2 regions of the Streptomyces sp. NPDC015171 genome follow, and region 2 is predicted to be linked to the other one. Evidence: predicted binding sites of a transcription regulator. Region 2 holds the regulator's gene; the other holds the start of a gene.
The links. The regulator HrcA, encoded in region 2, represses chaperone genes, less so after heat shock. The targets are predictions, from matches to a motif close to TTNGCACTCNGNNNNNCNGAGTGCNAA.

Region 1 (3,406 bases), on a different contig from region 2:
CGGCCTTGATCTGGTTGATGCGGCCGTGGACGTCCTCGGACTGGCCGGCGCCGTCGACGATGGTCGTGTCGTCCTTGGTGACCGTCACGCGGCGGGCGGAGCCGAGCACCTCGAGACCGGCCTGGTCGAGCTTGAGGCCGACCTCCTCGGAGATGACGGTGGCGCCGGTGAGGACGGCCATGTCCTGCAGCATCGCCTTGCGGCGGTCGCCGAAGCCGGGGGCCTTGACCGCGACCGCGTTGAAGGTGCCGCGGATCTTGTTCACGACGAGGGTGGAGAGGGCCTCGCCCTCGACGTCCTCGGCGATGATCAGCAGCGGCTTGGAGCCACCCGTCTGGATGACCTTCTCCAGCAGCGGCAGGAGGTCCTGGATGGAGGAGATCTTGCCCTGGTTGATGAGGATGTAGGGGTCCTCCAGGACGGCCTCCATGCGCTCCTGGTCCGTCACGAAGTACGGCGACAGGTAGCCCTTGTCGAAGGCCATGCCCTCGGTGAAGTCCAGTTCGAGACCGAAGGTGTTGGACTCCTCGACGGTGATGACACCGTCCTTGCCGACCTTGTCCATGGCCTCGGCGATCAGCTCGCCGACCTGCTGGTCCTGGGCGGACAGCGCGGCGACGGCGGCGATGTCGGACTTCTCGTCGATCGGGCGGGCCGTCGCGAGCAGGTCGTCGGAGACGGCCTTGACGGCGGCGTCGATGCCCTTCTTCAGGGCGGCCGGGGAGGCACCCGCGGCGACGTTCCGCAGGCCCTCGCGGACCAGCGCCTGGGCGAGCACGGTGGCGGTGGTGGTGCCATCACCAGCGATGTCGTTGGTCTTGGTGGCCACCTCCTTCACCAGCTGCGCGCCGAGGTTCTCGTACGGGTCGTCGATCTCGACCTCGCGGGCGATCGTGACACCGTCGTTGGTGATGGTGGGGGCGCCGAACTTCTTGTCGATGACGACGTTGCGGCCGCGGGGGCCGATCGTCACCTTGACCGTGTCGGCAAGCTTGTTGACGCCGCGCTCAAGGGCGCGACGGGCGTCCTCGTCGAACTTCAGGATCTTCGCCATGGCAGCGGGAGCCCTCTCGGAAATCTGTGGGTGAAAAGACGCTGCGCCCCGGGCGCCCGGCTTCTTATCGGTGGCGGGGGCCAGGGGCGCAGCTTCAAGCAGAGAGTTGCTTGAGGTGATTACTTCTCGATGATCGCGAGGACGTCGCGAGCCGAGAGGACGAGGTACTCGTCACCGTTGTACTTCACCTCGGTGCCGCCGTACTTGCTGTACAGGACGACGTCGCCGACCTTGACGTCGAGCGGCAGGCGCTCGCCGTTCTCGAAGCGGCCCGGGCCCACGGCGAGGACGGCGCCCTCCTGGGGCTTCTCCTTCGCGGTGTCCGGGATGACCAGGCCAGAGGCGGTGGTCTGCTCGGCGTCGAGCGGCTGGACCACAATGCGGTCCTCGAGCGGCTTGATGGCAACCTTGGAGCTGGTGGTCGTCACGATCCGACCTCCCCCTTCGGAGATCTCACGGGGTTATCTGTCTGAGGTGGCGACCAGGTCGATCCGTCGTCGCGGGTGCCGGATCTGCCCGTCGCGTTTTTGGCACTCTCACTCGGGGAGTGCCAGAGCCGAGACTATGACCGCGATTAGCACTCGGTCAAGCGGAGTGCCAATGCCGTGCGGCGCGTCGGGCGAAATCGGTGTGCGCGGGACCCCCTCAGCCGGGCGCCGCCGCCTCCGCGGCCCCTGTCAGCGCCGGTGGCCACGCGCTTTTTGGCGGCGGAGGGATGTGCGGATCACAGGTAGTCCTCCAGGCGTCCCGCCGTCAGCCCCTGCTCCTGCGCGCCGCGCAGCACCCGTGCCGTGCGTTCGCGCAGGGGCGGTCCGGCCGGCTCGTCGGGGCCCACCAGGACGATGTCGCCGGGGCGCAGCCGGTGCGGGCCGTGGGTGTAGGCGAAGCCGGCCGGGGTCAGGGCGGCACGCCACAGGACGAGCGCGGAGATACCGCAGTCGGCCGCGGCGCGCAGGGTGGTGGCGTCGTAGGAGCCGTAGGGCGGGCGGAAGAGGCGGGGGCGGACGCCGACGCCGGCCCGGAGGCGGTCCTGCTGGCCGCAGATCTCGGCGCGCTGGCCGGCGTACGGCAGTCCGGCGGGCGCCCGGTGGTCGACGGTGTGGTTCTCGATGCCGGCGCCCAGCGCGCGCAGCCGGGCGAAGTGGCGGTAGCCGGGGGCGGCGACGCTGTCGGTGAGGAACAGGGTGACCGGGAGCCGCAGGTCGCGGACCATGTCGACGAACCGGGGGTCCCGTTCGGCGCCGTCGTCGTAGGTGAGGAAGACGACCGGGTCGCGGGTGGGGACACGGTCGACCACCCGGGGCCGGGCGCCGGCCGCCGGCCGCTCGGCGAGCGGCCGGGCCGGACGCACCGGGGAGCGGGCGAGGGGCCGGGCCAGGCCCCAGTACCGGTAGCCGCGGCCGGCGGCGGAGGTGTGCGGGCGCACCCCTTCGGCGGCCTTCTTGCCGAGGCGCTCGATGGGGTCGACGGACTGGGCGCAGCCCGTCAGGAGCAGGGCCGCGGCCACGACCGCGGCCGGGCCCCGCAGGGGCCTCACAGGTAGTCCTCCAGGCGGGCCACGGCGTAGCCCTCACGCGTGACCTTGTTCAGGAAGCGGCGCATGTCGTCCACCATCGTGCCGTCCCAGTCGTCGCGGCCGCGGAAGTGGGTGAGGACGATGTCGCCGGGGTGCAGGCTGCGGTCCCAGTCGCGGTACTCCCAGTGGTCGACGAAGACCTCCTCGTCCCAGATGGGCGCGTACCTGATGCCGCACTCCTTCGCGGCGCGCAGGGTGTCGCCGTTGTAGTTGCCGTACGGCGGCCGGAACACGGTGGGCGCCCTGCCGAACTGCTCCTTCATGACGGCCTGCATGCCGCAGATCTCGTCCTTCTGCTCCTCGTAGGACAGGCCGGGCAGATAGGGGTGGGTGAGGGTGTGGTTGTTGAGGGTGACGCCCTGCGCCTGCATCCGGCGGAAGTAGGCGTAGTCGTCCTTGACGAGGTAGTTGCTGAGGAAGGCCGTGTACGGGATCTTCAGCTCGCTCATCATGCGCAGGAACGCCGGGTCCTTCTCGGCGCCGTCGTCGATGGTGAGGAAGACGACCTTCTGCTTGGTGGGGACGGTGGTGAAGACCGGCGGCAGGCCCTCCTCCTCCTGGCCGTCCACCTCGAAGCCGTCCCGGGGGGTGATCCGGGGCTTGTGGGCGGGCGGGGCGGGGGGCGTGAGCGGGACCCGGTCCAGGTTCCAGCGCCGGGCGGCGGCGGCCAGCCGGGCGTGTTCGGCGGCCTGGCGGGCCTGCGGGTCCTGGGGGCGGGCGGGGCCGCCCTGGCCCTTGGCCGGGCCGGCGTCGTCGGCGCAGCCGGACAGGAGGGC
Region 2 (3,406 bases):
ACCGCCTGCCAGACGTCGATGTACGGGTGCCCGACGACCAGCGCGTGCTCGCTGGTCACCGACTGTGCGATGCGCCACTCCTTGGTGCCCGGCAGCAGATGGTCCACGAGCACGCCGAGGCGCGCGTCCGGGCCCGGCGCGAACTCGGCGACGACCGACGGCAGGTCGTCCACGCCCTCCAGGTACTCCACGACCACGCCCTCGACGCGCAGGTCGTCGCCCCACACCTTCTCGACCAGCTCGGCGTCGTGCCGGCCCTCGACGTAGATCCGGCCGGCGCGGGCCACGCGCGCGCGGGCGCCGGGCACGGCGACCGAGCCGGAGGCGGTGCGGGCGGGGCGTGCCGGAGCCGACGAGGGCCGCACCAGCGTCACCACCCGCCCCTCCAGCAGGAAGCCGCGCGGCTCCAGCGGGAACACCCGGTGCTTGCCGAAGCGGTCCTCCAGGGTCACCGTGCCCGCCTCGCAGCGGATCACCGCGCCGCAGAAGCCGGTGCCGGGCTCCTCCACCACCAGGCCCGGCTCGGCCGGCACCTCCGGCGCGGGCTTCGGCTTCTTCCAGGGCGGGGTCAGGTCGGCGGCGTACTGGCGCATTCGGATGACGATAGGAGAAGCCGCCCGGCGGTGTGCACGACACGCCGTACGTCACTCGTCGTGGCGATTCAGCTCACGTCGAACCGTGCCGCCAGGGCGTCCCGCTGGCGGCGTACGAAGGCGGCGTCCACCACCGCTCCGTGACCGGGTACGTACAGCGCGTCCTCGCCGCCGAGCGCGAGCAGCCGGTCCAGGGCGTCCGGCCAGCGGGACGGCAGCGCGTCCGGGCCCGCCTGGGGCCGGCCGGACTCCTCCACCAGGTCGCCGCAGAAGACCACCTCGGGGGAGCCGGGCGAGCCGGGGACGAGGACGGCGAGGTCGTAGGCGGTGTGGCCGGGGCCCACGTTGGCCAGCAGCACCTGCCGGCCCCCGCCGAGGTCGAGGGTCCACTCGCCGGAGACCAGGTGGCCGGGCGGGACCAGGGCGTCCGTGGCCTCCTCGGCGGCCTCGGGCGGCAGCCCGTGCCGGAGCGCGTCGAGCCGCAGTTCCTCGCGCTCGTAGGCCAGCACCGCGTCCAGGCCCACCGCCCCGTACACCTGGGCGCCGGCGAACGCGGGCGCCCCGAGGACATGGTCGAAGTGGGGGTGGGTCAGCGCGAGATGGGTCACACGGCCGCCGGAGAGCTCCTGCGCCTGCGCGCGCAGCCGCGCCCCCTCGGCCAGGCTCGACCCGGCGTCCACCACGAGCGCCGTCCCCGCCCCGAGCACCAGGCCCGCGGTGCAGTCCCAGCCGGGCAGCCGGCACCTCCCCACCCCGGAGGACAGCCGTTCCCAGCCCAGCTCTTCCCAAGTCACCGTCATACCGGCGACGCTAGCGGTACGAGCCGGTACGGCGGCCCGACCTTGCCCAGGGTGCACCCGACGGCCGTACACTGGGCCGGGGAGTACTGGCACTCGCATGCGAAGAGTGCCAGGCAGACGAGGCGGACGACCCGTGAGGGGCGAGGACGACGTGCTGGAGGTGCGCGCGGATGCTGAGTGAACGCAGGCTTCAGGTGCTGCGCGCCATCGTCCAGGACTATGTGGGCACCGAGGAGCCGGTCGGTTCCAAGGCGCTCACCGAGCGGCACAACCTCGGCGTCTCCCCGGCGACCGTCCGCAACGACATGGCGGCCCTGGAGGACGAGGGGTTCATCGCGCAGCCGCACACCAGTGCCGGGCGCATCCCCACCGACAAGGGCTACCGCCTGTTCGTGGACAAGCTGGCGGGCGTGAAGCCGATGACGGCGCCGGAGCGGCGGGCGATCCAGAACTTCCTGGACGGCTCCGTCGACCTCGACGACGTCGTGGCGCGGACCGTCCGGCTGCTCGCGCAGCTCACCCGCCAGGTCGCCGTCGTGCAGTACCCCTCGCTGACCCGGTCCACGGTCCGGCACGTGGAGCTGCTCTCGCTCGCCCCGGCGCGCGTGATGCTCGTGCTGATCACGGACACCGGCCGGGTCGAGCAGCGGATGGTCGACTGTCCCGCGCCGTTCGGCGAGGCCTCGCTGGCGGATCTGCGGGCGCGGCTGAACAGCCGGGTCGCGGGCCGTCGGTTCACGGATGTGCCGAGGCTGGTCGAGGACCTGCCGGACGCCTTCGAGATCGAGGACCGCGGTACGGTCTCCACGGTGCTCTCCACCCTCCTGGAGACACTCGTCGAGGAGAACGAGGAGCGGTTGATGATCGGCGGTACGGCCAATCTCACCCGCTTCGGGCACGACTTCCCCCTCACGATCCGGCCCGTCCTGGAGGCCCTCGAGGAGCACGTCGTGCTCCTCAAGCTCCTCGGCGAGGCGAAGGATCCCGGCGTGACCGTGCGCATCGGCCACGAGAACGCCCACGAGGGACTCAACTCAACCTCCGTCGTGTCGGTGGGCTACGGTTCGGGCGGCGAGGCGGTTGCCAAGCTCGGCGTGGTCGGACCGACCCGCATGGACTACCCGGGAACGATGGGAGCGGTACGCGCAGTGGCACGGTACGTCGGACAGATCCTGGCGGAGTCGTAAGTGGCCACGGACTACTACGCCGTTCTCGGCGTGCGCCGCGACGCGTCGCAGGATGAGATCAAGAAGGCGTTCCGTCGGCTCGCTCGCGAGCTGCACCCGGACGTCAACCCGGATCCGAAGACCCAGGAGCGGTTCAAGGAGATCAACGCCGCTTACGAGGTGCTGTCGGACCCGCAGAAGAAGCAGGTCTACGACCTCGGCGGCGACCCGCTCTCCCAGTCCGGCGGCGCCGGCGCGGGCGGCTTCGGGGCCGGCGGTTTCGGCAACTTCTCCGACATCATGGACGCGTTCTTCGGCACGGCGTCGCAGCGCGGCCCGCGCTCGCGCACCCGGCGCGGCCAGGACGCGATGATCCGGATCGAGGTCGAGCTGGACGAGGCGGCCTTCGGGACGACCAAGGACATCCAGGTCGACACCGCCGTCGTCTGCAACACCTGCAGCGGCGAGGGCGCGGCCCCGGGCACCTCCGCCCAGACCTGTGACATGTGCCGCGGCCGCGGTGAGGTCTCCCAGGTCACCCGGTCCTTCCTGGGCCAGGTCATGACCTCGCGGCCCTGCCCCCAGTGCCAGGGCTTCGGCACGGTCGTGCCGACCCCGTGCCCGGAGTGCGCCGGCGACGGCCGCGTCCGCTCGCGGCGCACGCTCACGGTGAAGATCCCGGCCGGTGTCGACAACGGCACCCGGATCCAGCTCGCCGGCGAGGGCGAGGTCGGCCCCGGCGGCGGCCCGGCCGGCGATCTGTACGTCGAGATCCACGAGCTGCCGCACTCCACCTTCCAGCGGCGCGGCGACGACCTGCACTGCACGGTCACCATCCCGATGACGG

Region 1: a site for HrcA is predicted at 1,629-1,655, ahead of groES (co-chaperone GroES). Genes of this name have one in related genera too.

Annotation. Positions count from the first base shown of each region.
Region 1 is NZ_JBIBUO010000001.1:720,324-723,729, forward strand. It holds gene groL (chaperonin GroEL) at 1-1,054, opposite strand, end outside; gene groES (co-chaperone GroES) at 1,174-1,482, opposite strand; gene ACF073_RS03210 (polysaccharide deacetylase family protein) at 1,779-2,591, opposite strand; gene ACF073_RS03215 (polysaccharide deacetylase family protein) at 2,588-3,406, opposite strand, start outside.
Region 2 is NZ_JBIBUO010000004.1:228,095-231,500, forward strand. It holds gene ACF073_RS13170 (DUF3097 domain-containing protein) at 1-593, opposite strand, end outside; gene ACF073_RS13175 (MBL fold metallo-hydrolase) at 662-1,393, opposite strand; gene hrcA (heat-inducible transcriptional repressor HrcA) at 1,564-2,580, shown strand; gene dnaJ (molecular chaperone DnaJ) at 2,581-3,406, shown strand, end outside.